2 regions of the Halomonas sp. CSM-2 genome follow, and region 2 is predicted to be linked to the other one. Evidence: predicted binding sites of a transcription regulator. Region 2 holds the regulator's gene; the other holds the start of a gene.
What was found. The regulator FNR, encoded in region 2, switches genes on or off when oxygen is low (the NO sensors DNR and NnrR bind a similar motif). The targets are predictions, from matches to a motif close to TTGATNTANATCAA.
Positions count from the first base shown of each region.

Region 1: the regulator FNR is predicted to act here: its motif matches at 2,047-2,060, upstream of B7L15_RS15880 (OmpW/AlkL family protein).

Region 1 covers NZ_NBYR01000019.1:57,410-65,440, forward strand. The annotation lists gene putA (bifunctional proline dehydrogenase/L-glutamate gamma-semialdehyde dehydrogenase PutA) at 1-1,824, shown strand, start outside; gene B7L15_RS15880 (OmpW/AlkL family protein) at 2,177-2,803, shown strand; gene B7L15_RS15885 (YqcC family protein) at 2,877-3,209, opposite strand; gene B7L15_RS15890 (DUF3549 family protein) at 3,494-4,528, shown strand; gene B7L15_RS15895 (ATP-dependent zinc protease family protein) at 4,617-5,057, shown strand; gene rimK (30S ribosomal protein S6--L-glutamate ligase) at 5,131-6,039, shown strand; gene B7L15_RS15905 (hypothetical protein) at 6,128-6,574, shown strand; gene B7L15_RS15910 (SanA/YdcF family protein) at 6,571-7,251, opposite strand; gene sufT (putative Fe-S cluster assembly protein SufT) at 7,271-7,840, opposite strand; gene B7L15_RS15920 (aminotransferase class V-fold PLP-dependent enzyme) at 7,849-8,031, opposite strand, start outside.
Region 2 covers NZ_NBYR01000001.1:109,862-117,892, reverse strand. The annotation lists tRNA gene B7L15_RS00555 (tRNA-Asp) at 103-179, opposite strand; tRNA gene B7L15_RS00550 (tRNA-Val) at 247-322, opposite strand; tRNA gene B7L15_RS00545 (tRNA-Asp) at 381-457, opposite strand; tRNA gene B7L15_RS00540 (tRNA-Asp) at 498-574, opposite strand; tRNA gene B7L15_RS00535 (tRNA-Val) at 638-713, opposite strand; gene B7L15_RS00530 (alpha/beta fold hydrolase) at 834-1,559, opposite strand; gene hemN (oxygen-independent coproporphyrinogen III oxidase) at 1,673-3,088, shown strand; gene fnr (fumarate/nitrate reduction transcriptional regulator Fnr) at 3,152-3,889, shown strand; gene ttcA (tRNA 2-thiocytidine(32) synthetase TtcA) at 3,886-4,809, opposite strand; gene B7L15_RS00510 (DNA polymerase III subunit epsilon) at 4,887-5,528, opposite strand; gene B7L15_RS00505 (putative nucleotidyltransferase substrate binding domain-containing protein) at 5,525-7,354, opposite strand; gene B7L15_RS00500 (DUF4212 domain-containing protein) at 7,948-8,031, shown strand, end outside.

The sequences.
Region 1 (8,031 bases), on a different contig from region 2:
GCGGTACTGCGCCGCACCGCCGACCTCTACGAAGAACACATCGCTGAACTGACCGTGATCACCACCCGCGAAGCGGGCAAGATGATGTTCGATGGTATCGCCGAAGTGCGTGAGGCAGTAGATTTCCTACGCTACTACGCCAACGAAGGCGAGCGGCTGGAAGCGGAAGAGCCCGGCAGCGCCCGCGGTATCTTCGTCTGCATCAGCCCGTGGAACTTCCCCCTGGCCATCACCACCGGGCAGATCGCGGCCGCCCTGGTGGCCGGTAACGCAGTGCTCGCCAAGCCCGCCGAGCAGACGCCCCTGATTGCGGCCCGTGCCGTCGAGTTGATGCGCGAAGCCGGTTTGCCTGAAGCGGCGCTGCAGCTACTCCCGGGCGATGGCCCGACGGTAGGTGGACCGCTGACCAGCGATCCGCGAATTGCCGGTGTCTGCTTTACCGGCTCGACCCCGGTGGCGCAGATCATCCACAAGGCGCTGGCCGAGAACGCCGGGCCTGATGCCGTGCTGATCGCCGAAACCGGCGGGCTCAACTCCATGATCGTCGATTCCACGGCGCTCACCGAGCAGGCAGTACGCGACATCCTGATTTCCTCCTTCCAGTCGGCCGGTCAGCGCTGCTCCGCGCTGCGCATGCTGTATGTCCAGGAAGAGGCCCGGGACCGGTTGCTCAACATGCTCTACGGTGCCATGGACGCGCTGACCATCGGCGACCCCTGGAATACCGATACTGACGTGTCGCCGGTGATTGACGCCGATGCCCAACAGGAAATCAGCGATTATGTAGCGACGAACGAGAAGAACGGCAAGGTGCTGAAGAAACTTTCAGCGCCGGAGACCGGCACCTTCGTTACCCCGGCGGTGATCGATGTTGGCGGCATCGAGGATCTCGAGCGTGAAATCTTTGGCCCGGTGTTGCACGTGGCCACCTTCAAGGCGCGGGATATCGACAAGGTGGTCGATGACATCAACGGCAAGGGCTTCGGGCTGACCTTCGGCCTGCATACTCGTATCGATGACCGCGTGCAGCAGATCGTCGAGCGCATCCATGTCGGCAACGTCTACGTCAACCGTAACCAGATCGGTGCTATCGTCGGTTCCCAGCCGTTCGGCGGCGAGGGGCTATCAGGCACCGGCCCCAAGGCCGGTGGCCCGCTCTACGTGACACGCTTCCGCCGCACCGCGGAGGCCGAGCACAGGAATGCACCAGAAGGAAAAGCGGTCTCACAGGGTGATCTCCAATCCGCGCTTGATGGACTGGATGCGCGCAACTGGGCGGTGCGACCCAACCGGATCGAAGTGCTACGCAAGGCGCTATCCGGCAAAGGCGGCGTGATACGCAAGGCGCTCAACGAGACGGCTGCGTTGGACATGACGCCGCAGACGCTGCCGGGGCCAACGGGTGAAAGTAACCGCTTGGCGATGTACCCGAAGGGAGCGGTTCTGTGCCTCGGGCCAACCCTGGATATTGCCATCGCCCAAGCCGCACAGGCCCTCGGTACTGGCTGTGCGGCCGTCTTGGTCGCGCCAGGCGCCGAACAGGCGGTGAAACCGCTGATCGATGCCGGGGTGCCCGTCGCCGGGTTTGATGGAAGCGTCTCGGCCGAGACGTTGAGTGACATCAAAGGTATCGCGGCGGTCGCCGCCGCTGGCGACAGCGACTGGACCCGTGAACTGCGCACAGCCCTGGCCAAGCGCGATGGCGCCATCATACCGCTCGAGACCCAAACCATCTCGCCGGATCGCTACGTGGTCGAACGCCATCTGTGCATTGACACCACTGCAGCCGGTGGCAACGCCAGCCTGCTGGCCACCGCCGAATAGACCGGTATTGAGTGGTTAGTGCCCTGGAGGGGGGGGCAGCGGTTTTATGCGGCGCCCTCCTCCTTCCAGACTGTCTCAGCAATCAATCGTTAGCCACTCCTCGTGAGTGGCTTTTTTATTGGCAATAGCGTTTTTCTGGATTATCCAATTGACCGGTGGCCCGCCCCTGAATCAGGCCACTCCACATACCTCTCCTCTTTGATAATACCTGCCTAACAACCCTTGCCCTGGATCAATAATCCGCTCACTGGATCTCGTTACACTGGTCACATCGTTAAACGGCTAGCGAATAGCCGTCCAGCGTTGCAACGAGTCGTTTGAAACTGTCTGTTTTAACATCAGGAGTGCCCCCATGCGTAAAGCCGTCCTGCCTACCCTACTTGTATCCACCGTTGCCGCTGCGGCGCTGATAACCAGCAGCCAGGCTTTCGCTTACGGCGCGGGTGATGTCTTTACCCGCGTTGGTGTTGCCAAAGTCGCCCCTAAAAGCGACAACGGCTCACTGGCCAACGGTGCGTTGGCCGTGGATGTACAGGATGAAACCGAGTTTGCGTTCACCCTGGGCTACCGCTTTCTCGATAACGTTGGCGTGGAGCTCCTGGCGGCGCTGCCGTTCGAGCACGATATCCACCTGAACGGTGGTAATATCGCCTCCACCAAGCATTTACCGCCAACCCTGACGCTCCAGTATTACCTGCTGGGCGGCACGCAGTCCCGGGTACAGCCTTATGTGGGTGCAGGTGTTAACTACACCCACTTCTCCGATGAAGAGCTGACGACTGGTGATTTAGATCTGGATGACTCCTGGGGCGCGGCAGGCCAGGTAGGCGTCGACCTGCTGATTGATGACCACTGGGCGCTGAACGCTGCGGCTTGGTACATCGACATTGATACCGATGCCAGCATTAACGGTGCAGCGGCAGGTACCGTTGAGATCGACCCTGTCGTGGTCATGGGTGGCCTCAGCTATCGTTTCTAGGCTGACAGCCAATAACTCTCAGGCGTTATCCACAAAGCCTGCCTTGCGGCGGGCTTTGTTGTTACATCGGCCTTCAGTTTTCAGTGACGACCTTATCCACTCTCTCCACAGCCCGCACAACGAGCAGTTGATGATGGGCGGGTGTCTGCTCCTGCTGCAAATAGGCCGCCACGGCGGGTGCCACCTCACATTTGGCCGGCATCGGCCCACCAGCTTCAACCAGCGACTCCAGGCGCGCGATAAATACAAAGCGCAGCCACTGGAGCAGCGACATTGTATCGACACAGAACGGCTGCTGGCTGGAAAAAGCCGCTGTCTCAGGGATTGGCATACGCCATAGGTCAGCGGCCTTTAGCGTCGCTTCAAGATCAAGAAGCGCGGTATGAAGCTCGCGATGTGCGCCCATAAACCACCTATGTTGAATCAGATATTTAAAGGGCATTATCCCAACTCTATGGCTGAGTTGCCACTCATCCACCGAGATCTTCGTTATTCACAGATTCACAGAAAACCTGCAAGAGACTGTGGATAAGCTATGGAAAGGTATCGCATCCGCGTTCCCCATGCGGGTTGGCGATGACTGTTTAATTTTTAACCAGACAGTAAAAAAGGCGTGATATTATCAATGCCTACGGCTGACAGGCTGCTATCCGCAAGGTAGAGTGCAGGCTTGCAATGGGAAAGGACGTTATGCAACCAATTCGCACCCTAGACGAGTTTTTTCAGCGCAGCGGCGCCAGTGTATCGCTTTATCATATGGGACGGTGCGTTACCCCGTGCCCTATGGATGCACTACGCCAGCTTGAAAATGCCCAGAGCCCATGGCCTGCACCCTGGCAAGGTCAGGCTCGCGTGGCCATCGTGTTTCGTCTGGGTGATATGCCCGAACCGGCGATCTGGTTTCTGGCTCTGCCGCTGGACGAGGAAGGCTATCTGGTGCCCGCCCAGCGCGATGCGTTTCTGAATCGGCTACTTGAAACCCTGGGCCGCAACGTCTCACAACTAGACCAGACGCGTGGCTCAGAAGCTGACAACCTGATGAAGGACAACCCGCTCGCCTTTACCCCGAGCGCCCCTTTTCAGGCGATGCTTAATGCCAGGGCAACCCATGCGTTTGACTTGCCTGCAAGCCAGCATTTTGACCCCGTCGACGCTTACCTCCGTGACCCACAGGCGCTAGATTGGCAACAGTTGGGGTTACAGGGTGTCGCCGACGTGGTAGTCCGCCTCGATGAAGAGACGGCGGAACGGTTAGCCACCCAGTTCGCCCATTTACCCACAGAGGTTGCTCAGGCATTTTGCCTTTGCCTGGAGCATGAGCCTCTGCCCGGCAGCTTGGTCGCCGCATTGCGCCAACGGGGTGAAAAAGCCATCATTGCAGGTGATCTGGAAATGCTGTGTGCCTGTGTGCGCGCCGTCGGAGCCACGGAGACTGACGAAGTAGGCCATTGGTATGCTCAGTTGCTCCGCGACGAGACCACCAGTGGGCCCGACGTACTGGCAGCGATGGCAGGAAGGGGCTGGTCACATTTGGAAGACGGCGAACGTCTACCGCTTTTCCTGTCGCGTCTGGCTGATGACGAACGCACCGATTTTATTGCGATGGTAAAAGACTTGGCGCTGATTCCCCGGCTACGCCTGCCGTTACTGATGGCGCTGCGTGATGCACCGGAAGGCTCAAGGATCCACGCCCGCGTGGTTGAACTGACGGACAATAGCGGATAATCCCAGGGTTGATTACTGATGATGCTGAGGAACGCCCGATGAAAGTAAAGCGCAATGTTGTTAATCATCGGCTTCCTAAGGAGTGGTTTTGAAAGAACTCCCTTACCAGGCCAAAGCGGTTATTGGCCGTCGTGAAATGGTCTATTTGCCGGATCTGGCACTTCATCTGTGCTGCAAAGCAGACACGGGTGCACGTACCTCTGCGCTACACGCCGAGGAGATCGAGACCCATGAAGACGAAGATGGTCAGCTATGGGTCAGTTTTATTACCCATAGTGGCGGGCCTGAAACACCGGCTCACCGGTTGAAAGTGCATTTACATGATCGCCGACGGGTGACCAGCTCGAACGGACACACTGAATGGCGGTATGTGATCCGCACCCCAATGCGCCTGGGCGATCTTAACTTTCCGGTTGAGCTAAGCCTGGCGGACCGTAGCAATATGCGACACCCCATGCTATTGGGACGCCGTGCGATGCGCCGTTTGCTGGTGGCACCGGGCGCTGCGTTTTTACACGGCGAACCCTAAGTTTGTTAACATTCCACGCTAGTTTTCCACTTCCTCTTTCACTACGCCCCTTCGACTAGGCTTGGAGTTTCGCATGCACATCGCTTTGCTTTCCCGTAATCGCAACCTCTACTCCACGCGCCGCCTGGTGGAAGCGGCTGAAGGTCGTGGACACACGGCGCGAGTGGTTGACACCCTGCGCTGCTATATGAGCATTGCCTCACACCACCCGTCGATTCACTATAAGGGGCAGGAAATCGAGCCTTTCGACGCGGTCATCCCGCGGATTGGTTCATCCGTCACCTTTTATGGCTGCGCGGTGCTCCGTCAGTTCGAAATGATGGGTACTTACGTTATCAACGATAACGTCTCGATTACGCGTTCAAGGGATAAGCTGCGCTCGCTTCAATTGCTGTCACGCAAAGGGTTGGGGCTTCCCATTACCGGCTTTGCCCACTCGCCGGATGACATTCCCGACCTGATCACCATGGTAAAGAGTGCCCCGCTGGTCATTAAGCTGCTGGAGGGCACCCAGGGCATTGGCGTGGTATTGGCTGAAACCAATCAGGCGGCGGAGTCGGTTATTCAGGCCTTTATGGGCATGAAAGCCAACATTATGGTGCAGGAGTACATCAAGGAAGCACGCGGTGCCGATATTCGCTGTTTCGTGATCGGTGATAAAGTCGTGGCCTCCATGAAGCGTCAGGCGGCCGACGGTGAATTCCGTTCGAACCTTCACCGCGGCGGCACCGCCAGCGTCATCCGGATTACGCCTGAAGAGCGCTCCACCGCCATCCGTGCGGCCAAGGCCATGGGGCTGCGGGTTGCGGGTGTCGATTTGCTGCGTTCCAATCATGGCCCGGTGATCATGGAGGTGAACTCCTCCCCCGGTTTGCATGGCATCGAAAGTGCCACGGGCAAAGACATCGCCAGCATGATTATTGAACACATCGAAAAAAATGCCATGCCGGCGCGTAAAGCACCACCCAAGCCGAAAGGTTAACCGGTCTGCGCAAAAATAATTCGTCAAGGGGGTGGCAAATCTAGCGCACCCCCGCCACAATCTGCGTCACCGAAGGAGGTAGACGCTCATGTTTCTCGACAATCGCCAAGTGGCGATGGACAGCGCATTGGAAGCGCTGGCCGATAGCATTGATTATTTCCAGGACAATATAGAACGCCTGCGACCTTCCCTGCGCGAAGCATTGAAGCCGCATTACGCTGCACGCCTAGAATCCATGCACCAGTTGCAGGACCTGGCACGGACGCATCTGAAGATGCTGCCCCGGGACGCTGACGTTGAGCGCGACGACTTTCTATGGCTCTGGAGCCGTCTGAAAAGTTTTGTCGGCAACGACAGTCAAGTGCTGATCAACGAGCTGCTGGAGCAGGAGCGCGTCTTGATGCAGGCGTTGTCAACGCTCTTCACTCATCCGCTACCCGCCCCTATCGAGCCGGTTATCGAAGATTGCATGAAGGGCTGTCGTCAGCTGATCCGCGAGCTATACGAGCTGCAAAAACGCAAAACAAGCCGCTAATCCGTGCGCTCGGGTAAGGTTTGAATAGGCTCCGGCGGGCCTAGAAAGTAAGGCTCGCGCCCCCAGATATACAAATCACCGAGCGTGGCCACCCTGGCTGCCCACTCGCGCATCAGCACGTGCCAGCCACCCGCTCCATCGCGCTCTTCAGCGACACAGCCAGTTACCTCCATGCCCAATGCCTGGGCGATGAAGATCGCCCTGGGCAAGTGCCAGTCCTGGGTAATCAATACCGCCTGGTCCAGCTGAAAAACGTCGCGGGCTCTTGCCAGGGTGTCGTAGGTACTGAAACCGGCAAAGTCCATTGTCAGCTGCTCAGGGGCTACGCCTCGGCGCGTCAAGTCTCGCCACATGGCGCGGGGTTCATTATAGGCCTGAGTACGATTATCGCCCGACAGCAGCAGATGCTGTACTTTTTGATGGTCAACCAACCGGGCGGCGGTGCGCATTCGCGCATGGAAATGAGGATTGCGCATGCCGCTGCGTGTCCAGTTCGAGGTACCAAAGACGATCCCTACCTCGGTGGGTACACACTGGGGAAGTTGCTCATGGATATAAGCGCTTGTTCGCCCCAGAATCCATAGATTGGCACCTACAAATAGCAATGTCGCCAGAAGCAGCAAGGCTCCCAGCGACATTAACATACGCGATATCCATCTGATCAGCGGTATACGCATTTAGCGCGCCGTCCCGCCGTTAAAACATACCCAGCTCAAGCTTCGCCTCTTCGCTCATCATGTCACGGCTCCAGGGCGGGCTGAAGACAATCTCGGTATGCACCTTGCTGATCTGCGGCGCGCCAAGGATCTTGTTACGCGCGTCGGCAGCAATCACATCGCCCATGCCACAACCAGGGGCGGTAAGCGTCATACGAATGGTCACCATCCGTTCACCGCTGATCAGTCGCTCGATCCGGCAGCCGTAAACCAGCCCCAGGTCGACGATATTGACAGGTATCTCAGGGTCAAAGCATGTCCGCAGTTGATCCCAGACGAACTGCTCGATTTCGTCTTCCGTGGCATCTTCGTGCAGCGTTGGTCGCGGCAATGGAGGAAGCCCCAACGCATCCAGGTTGCTGCCTTCAATCAAGAACAACCGCCCCTCAAAGCCGACACTCACCGTACTGCCCTTGGCTTGCATGACGCTTACGACGCTATCTTCCGGCAACTGCTCGGTGCTGCCAAACGGTATCGCGATCGCTTCCACATCGCGCTGAAGCGGTAAGCTTTGCCCACGCTGCAAACTGGCTACTTGCTCGATATCCATAAGCTCCCTTAGCGCACCATTCCGATAACGCGGTTGAGCGCCGCTACAAAGGTTTCTACCTCTTCAAGGGTATTATACGCAGCAAATGAGGCCCGACACGTTGCTTCTACCCCAAAGTGATGCAGGAGCGGTTGAGCACAGTGATGCCCCGTACGGATCGCCACGCCCAACTGGTCGATCAACAGGCCAAT
Region 2 (8,031 bases):
TAAAGCACATACGAAAAACCCCGGATCGATGATCCGGGGTTTTTTTAAATTCGTTCGGTATAAAACCGATAATTCTGGCTGCTGGAGATAAAAGCTGCGTAATGGCGGACCGGACGAGACTCGAACTCGCGACCTCCGGCGTGACAGGCCGGCATTCTAACCAACTGAACTACCGGTCCGCTGTATCGCACTGATATCTAGCAGGGTATTGCATCATTACCATTTGAGTACGCCAAGCGATTCAAATGGTGGGTGGTACTGGGTTCGAACCAGTGACCCCCAGCTTGTAAGGCTGGTGCTCTCCCAACTGAGCTAACCACCCAGCGAATTGGCATCATTAGCTGAACTTTGCCAATTGAATTTTTACCGCTTGTTTATCGTGGCGGACCGGACGAGACTCGAACTCGCGACCTCCGGCGTGACAGGCCGGCATTCTAACCAACTGAACTACCGGTCCACATACGACAAAACATGGAAAACAAACGAAAAAGTGACGATGGCGGACCGGACGAGACTCGAACTCGCGACCTCCGGCGTGACAGGCCGGCATTCTAACCAACTGAACTACCGGTCCGCTGTATCGCACTGCTAACGCTAGGTGCTTTCCTTACTGCAACGTTTCCAGGCCATCAAGAGATGGTGGGTGGTACTGGGTTCGAACCAGTGACCCCCAGCTTGTAAGGCTGGTGCTCTCCCAACTGAGCTAACCACCCGCTGGTCACGTGGCGCTGCATTCTACAGTAGATGCGAAGGAAGTCAACAGACTATGTCAAAATACTGCGTCCAGATACTGTCCTTACAACGACTGTTTCCAACGCAATTTTCCAAACGCCTCACTGCGGCGATTGAGCGCGCACGAAGGATGCCCCATGAGCCGCTGCCTCGTCAATCAAAATCGTCTGATCAAGCCCCGATGCCCGGCGGGGTTTGAAGTCGTGATCGCCATCGGTCAACCAGGTCACGCGGGCATTATCCGGTAGCGCATACCCCGCGACTTCATCACGATTCCCCAGCGGATCGCGCTCGCCCTGAAGTATGAGCGCCGGCACCGGCACCTTCGACCAGTGCGCCAGGCGCAGTCTGTCGGGCGCTTTGGGGGGATGAAAGGGATAACCGGCAATCACCAGCCCGGGGCAAGGCTGCTCGCTTGCCAGCATGCTCGCCACACGGCCCCCCATGGATTTACCCCCCAGCCATAGCGGCTTGATCGTTAGCGGCGACAGGCAAGCATACCAACGCGCCAGTTCAGCAACGCTCCGTTCGATGGCGGGCGGTGGGCGGCGTTTGCCCGTCGCCTGCATTTGCTGCATGTAGCCCAGATCAAAGGTAATCACCTGCAGCCCCCTTCGCGCGAGTGCACTGGCAAACTGCTGCATGAAGGCCGAACGCTGCCCGGCACCCGCTCCATGAGCGAGCAGTAGGCAGCCGAGGTCTGCCTGGCCATAAAGCCTGAGCGGCCCCAGGCCCTCCCGCCAAAAACAGCCTTCGGCCTGCTCGGCGACCGCTTCAGCCAGCAACTGCTGGCTGACGACTTTTTCCTCTGGCCATTGCGCGTCCAACTCACCCCTCCTGTGTCGCTTGTTCGGTAACGGGCTTTTCCTTGACGTGGCTCAACGTTGCCTCGTGCGGCACTCGCTACCATGAATCAATACTCAGTCTGGAGCCCTGCCTCATGCCTGCCCCTATTCATTCAGCGCCTGGTAATCCACTCGCGTCGCCGGTGTGGGCCCCTGACCGCCTCCATCGCTATGCGAAAAGCGGACCGCGCTATACATCCTACCCGACCGCGCTATCCTTTGACGCGGCGTTCACTGCCGACGAGTTTAGCGCGGCACTGCAACGCAGTAACGAAGCTCAACGACCACTATCACTGTATGTGCACGTCCCCTTCTGCCGCAAAGTCTGCTTTTACTGTGCGTGCAACAAGATCGCGACCAAAAACACCGCGCTCGCCGCGCCCTACCTCGCAAGGCTCGACACGGAAATGGCGTTGACAGCGCAGCATCTGGATACCCGACGCCCGGTTGAACAGCTCCACTGGGGCGGTGGCACACCGACGTTTCTGACTCTCGATCAAATGAGCGAACTGGTGGATAAGCTGGATGCGCACTTCGGGCTTTCAGACGCCCCTGAGCGCGACTATGCCATCGAAATCGACCCTCGCGAAGCCGATGTGCTGACGCTGCGTCATCTACAGTCACTGGGTTTCAATCGCTTGAGCCTGGGCGTACAAGACCTCGATCCACGGGTTCAAAAGGCGATCAATCGCCCCCAGCCGCGGGCGCTAACCGAAACGTTGATGGACGAAGCCCATCGACTGGGCTTCCGTTCGTTAAACCTCGACTTGATTTACGGCCTGCCCAGACAAACCCCAGACAGCTTTGCACAAACCCTTCGCCAGGTGATCGAGCTGAACCCCGCACGCCTGTCGGTCTTCAATTACGCCCATTTGCCCCAGCGCTTCCCTCCACAGCGACGGATCCTTGATGCCGAGCTACCCAGTCACAACGAAAAGCTGGCGATGCTGCGCATCACGATTGAATTGCTCACAACCGCCGGCTACGTGCATATCGGCATGGACCATTTTGCCCGCCCTGATGACAGCCTGGCCATCGCCCAGCGTCACGGTACGCTACAACGCAACTTTCAAGGTTATTCCAGCCACGCCCAATGCGACCTTATCGGCCTTGGGGTCTCCGCCATTTCACGCCTGAATGACAGCTACGCACAAAACAAAAGCACGCTTGAGCACTACGAGGCGGCGATTGACCAAGGGCAACTGGCCACACAACGCGGCATACGGCTATGTCGAGACGACCTGCTTCGCCGTGAAGCCATCGAGCGTTTAATGTGCGATATGCGGCTCGACTTGTCAGCGCTCAGTGAGCGCTGGCAGGTCGATGCGCAAGATTATTTTCAATCGGCCTTAAACGCCCTGGAGCAGGCGCAACACGACGGCTTGATCGATATCCGCGGCAGTTTACTGGAGGTGACGCCTGTCGGACGCCTGTTAATACGCCACCTGGCCATGGCCTTTGATGCACGCTTGCTTTCTCAAACCGACAACCACTACTCGAATATTGTTTAGCAGTTGTTATTCATGGGCACACGCTTCCATAATGAACATACGAATTCTCTTTTGGAGACTCTTATGCTGGAAGCCCCGCAACGGCGGCGCGCAGTCCTGCACGAAGCACGCTGCCAGACCTGCAGCTTGAGTTCGCTGTGCCTGCCGCTGGCACTGGAGCTTGAGGATATCGATCAATTTGACGCGATCATTCGGCGACGCGCCCCCCTCAAGAAAGGAGAGCATCTGTTTTATCAGGGGGATGCCTTCAACAGTGTCTATGCGGTGCGCTCTGGTAGCCTCAAGCAGGTCACCAGCGAAGGTGGCGGGCATGACCAACTGACCAACTTTTACCTGCCCAGTGAATTGGTGGGGCTTGATGCTATCGATGAGCCGCACTACCCCGGCAGCGTAATCGCCTTGGAAACCACCACTGTGTGTGAGATTCCCTTTGACCGCCTTGACCAACTGTCTGAGAAACTGCCCGAGTTACGCGGCCAGATATATCGCAGTATGAGCAAAGAACTGCGCAATGACCGGCGAATGATGCGTCTGCTATCGGGCAAGACCGCTGATCAGCGATTGGCAACCTTCCTGGTCACGCTTTCCGATCGCTTCCGTCGCCGGGGTTACTCGCCCTATAGCTTCCGTCTTTCCATGCCCAGGGCTGATATCGGCAACTACCTGGGCCTTGCCGTTGAGACCGTCAGCCGGATTGTCAGTCGCTTCCAGTCCCAGGACGTGGTCGCCATTTCCGGTCGTGAGGTAAACATTCTCGACATGGCGAAGCTTCAACGACTCGCCGAAGAAGAGCCCGCTTAACCGACGTTGAGCGCCTGAATACGCCCCGCCCTCAATTCCGCCTGCTTGGCCTCCAGCCCGGCAAAGTCGAACAGGTCGCGGTCGGCCAGCTGTGAAGGCGCGACGTTGGTGACGGCCTTGAACATGCTTTCCAGGCGGCCAGGGTGTTTCTTGTTCCATTCGGCCAACATTTCCTTGACCACCTGGCGCTGCATATTGGGCTGGGAGCCGCACAGGTTGCAGGGGATAATGGGAAACGCCATCAAACGCGCGTACTCGGCAATATCCGCTTCTTTGCAGTAGGCCAGCGGCCGGATGACGATATTCTTGCCATCGTCGGAGAGCAGCTTGGGCGGCATTGATTTCAAACTGCCACCGAAAAACATGTTCAAAAACAGCGTTTCCAGGATATCTTCCCGGTGATGCCCCAGGGCAATCTTGGTCGCACCGATTTCCTCGGCAAAGCCATACAGCGACCCGCGCCGCAAGCGCGAACACAGCGCGCAGGTGGTTTTGCCTTCGGGGGTTTTCTCCTTCACCACCGAATAGGTATCACGTTCCAGAATGTGGTAGTCCACACCGCGTTGCTCGAGATAGGTCGGCAGCACATGCTCGGGAAACCCCGGCTGTTTCTGGTCCATGTTGACGGCTATCAGCGAGAAGTTGACCGGTGCGTTGCGCTGCAGGCTGAGCAGCATTTCCAGCATGGTATAGCTATCCTTGCCACCGCTCAGGCACACCATGACGCGGTCACCTTCGTCGATCATGCGATAGTCGATAATCGCATTGCCCGCTTCACGGCGGAGCCGCTTTTGCAGCTTATTGAACTCGCGTTTTTGTCTGACATCTTGGGACTCCGAAGTGTCAGCCGCTTCGGATAAGCTGGATGTCGCGTCGGCAGTCGCCAACGCTGGGTCAAAATGAACAGGATCATGTTGCATGGTAATAGCACTGCCGATGGTAAGAGAAGCAGCCGTTATTCTAGCAACTCACAGCGCAATGACCCAATCGCAGGCCGCTATGAAACAGTATCTACCTCGTTACGCTGCAGACGAAGGTACAAGAGCGCGCTGGCTGTGGCGTCTTCCAGTGCCCGCTGAGGCGTCTTACTGGGCACTTGCCAGCAGTCAAGCGCACGTGCCAGCTCGGCCGCGTGTTCCGCCTGGGGATGTAGACGACGCAGATGGCGCTGATGCAGCTTGGTAACATCCACCCGGGCATTGGGCAGGCCAAACCCCAAATGATGGCGAAGCGCCTGCTCAAGCGGGGCGAGACGCTGGTCGAGTTGCCAGCCAATGATTGGCCGATTACCGATAAACTCAACCAGCGAGCGCAGGCTTTCAATGTTCAACGGTTTGGTCGCCTCGACGCTATACAGCAGTTGATGGCGCCGCTCGGCGGCATCACTTCCGCACGCGTCTTCAATGAGCGCTGCCACCCAGGCACGACTGGTCAGCACCTGATGCTGGCGCAGTGTGACCGCTGCTACGCTCATGACGCCATGGTGAGCAAAGCATGCCAATGCCACCAGCTCATTGCCCAGGTAGGGCTGGAAGAGCCATGCGTAGGGAGAAGCTGCATAACGGCGGCGCTCGCTTCCTCTGCGCAGCATGCCGCCAAGCCAAGCGAAAGGGGCGTCCAGATAGTGTCGACTGATCACGAATACTCCAAATGGTAACGATGCGAGAGACGCTGCTTGAAATCCTTGACGATATGCAGCGCTTCGCGCAGTAAATCGCGCTCCAACGACGATAATTCCTGCACCACGACGCGGTTGGATCGCTCCTGTTGGTCACCGGAGCCGTCGTTGGTAATGTCGTCCAGTTGCTGTTTGAGCCGCAACTCGCTAAACAGCGCCAGGGCTTCGCCAAGGTCATCGGCAAAACGACGGTTGAGTCGCCCGTCCTCTGCCAGTGCATCCAGACGCTCAAATGTCGAGGTGGCATGAATACGCCGTTCAAGCGCCAGTGTGCGAACACCATGGACAATGGGAAAAATGCCGCCTTTCTTGATATCGATACCGTGCTGGGGCTTCTTTAGCGAACCGAACAGCGTCAGCGGCGTGGAAAAGCGCAGCGCGGTGCGGGCGAAGTAAGACAGCAGCAACTCATCCCGCGAGCAGCGCTCGAACAGCTCTTCGCGCACGCTTTCCAGCAGGCTCGGATTGCCCGCCACGCCGTGGGAGTCAAGCATGATGGCAAGTTTCATCAGACTGTCACCGTCCCGCGCGCTGGCCCAGCGCGCAATGCGCCCTTTCCATTCACTCACCGTGGCGACCCAGTCCGGGTTCGACACCATGATATTACCCGGGCACGGCGGATAACCCAGCTCGATCAGGGTCGAGGTAAGCCGTTGCATGTCGTCGTGCACCGCGGTCCAGTCTGCATCATCGGCCAGAATCAGCCCATTATCCTGATCGGTCTTGAGAATTTGTTCGCCGCGCCCCTCACTGCCCATGACCATCATGCAGCTGTCTTGGTGTTGCGCCGCATCAATCGTGAACTCCCAGGCCTTGCTCATGATGCGACCGTTCAGTGCCGCCAGCAGATCCATCGCAAAACGCAGCTTCACACCCTGGGCCATCAGCGCGCTGACCAATTCGGGCGTGCGGTGGCTGGCAGTTGCCAACTCGGTCAAGTCATGGGCCTGCTCAACCTGGAGACTGACCACATAACTGCGACTGGAGAAATAACTCAGCACATCGGTCAACTCGACGACGCCGACGACCTGTTTATCGTCTACCACCACGACACGCGTTACCTTGTGACGCGTCATGCTGACCAGCGCTTCAAACAAGTATTGATCGGACTTCACCGTCACCAGGGTATATTGGGCGATATCGGCAAGCGCCGTGGTCACCGGGCGCTGCGACAGCACAATGGCATTGAGCAGGTCGGTCTTGGTCACCATACCCGTCTGGCTGGAGGCATCGACCAGCAAACTGTCGGCATGGCTGTCGCTGAGCGTGCGCACGGCCTTGTCGATATCCGCGTTGGCAGGCAGAAGAAGCGGTGCGCGCATGCATTCGCTGACGCGGGCCAGCATGAAGCCCGCCATCGTCACGCCGCCTTCGGCGCGCTTTTCGGTCAACAGGCGAGCTTTATGGGCCAGTGACTGGCGGAAGAACTGGCTAAACTCGGGGTACTTCTGACACAGCGTCTTGAATAACGCTTTGGGCATCAGGTAACAAAGGCATTCCTGCTCCGCTTGAAAGCGGTAGCGGCTTTTACCGTTCAATATACTGATTGCGCCAAATAAGTCGCCTGCCGTGTAGTGCCCGATACGTGACATGGACGATGGCAAGGTAGGGTCCAGTTCAGCGACCTCCCCCCTGTGGATCAAATAGACGTACTCGCCAGCCTGGCCTGTCTCGACAATAATATCGTGGCGTTCAAAATAGGCGAGGTCCATGCCACGACGCACGTGATCCTTGCCCTCGTCATCCAGCAGTGAAAACGGGGGCTGGGAAAGGTCTACATCTACCATGGGCATGACCTCATTAGAATAATGCGGAGTCAGATAACCTGACGGTCTCAACTACATCTCACAACCACTCTTCTCAACCAGTCTCTCAACTACTACTTTGGGTTATTGCGCTAATGTCTAATGCGCTTTATTTACGTTGTCGGCATGTCACTGACAAAACAAATCGTCCCTTTTAGACTTATTAAAAAAGCGGGCTTTCCATCTTCTGAACATAGCAAACATCGCCCTATACTCCCCACCTAGACCATCGTCCCATGCAGCTAATAAAACTTTGCACGATAGCGTCAAAAACCCACAAAAAGGCTCATTTTCAACTGATTGGATACCTTTTGTTCACCACCAAAGTTTATTGATACCAAAGTCTGGGATTTAATTTTTGCATTTATTGCCCAGTATTGTCAGTGAGTCATGCAGGGTAATCGCACGTCGTTGCACCACTCAAAGTCCTTCTTAGCCAAGTGACGTGTTAACGAACAGCTGATTCATGACATCACAAAAAGCGAGTGGATCTAAAACGTGCGATTGACCTGATGGGTCAACCGCTATTCCGAGTGAACTTTCCAACCTAAAAAACACTAGTGGAGAGCAACACAATGGCAGACGACAAATCCAATGCTGCTGAATACTGGAAAGCCAACGTCCGTACCATTATTGGATGCTTGGCTGTCTGGGCATTC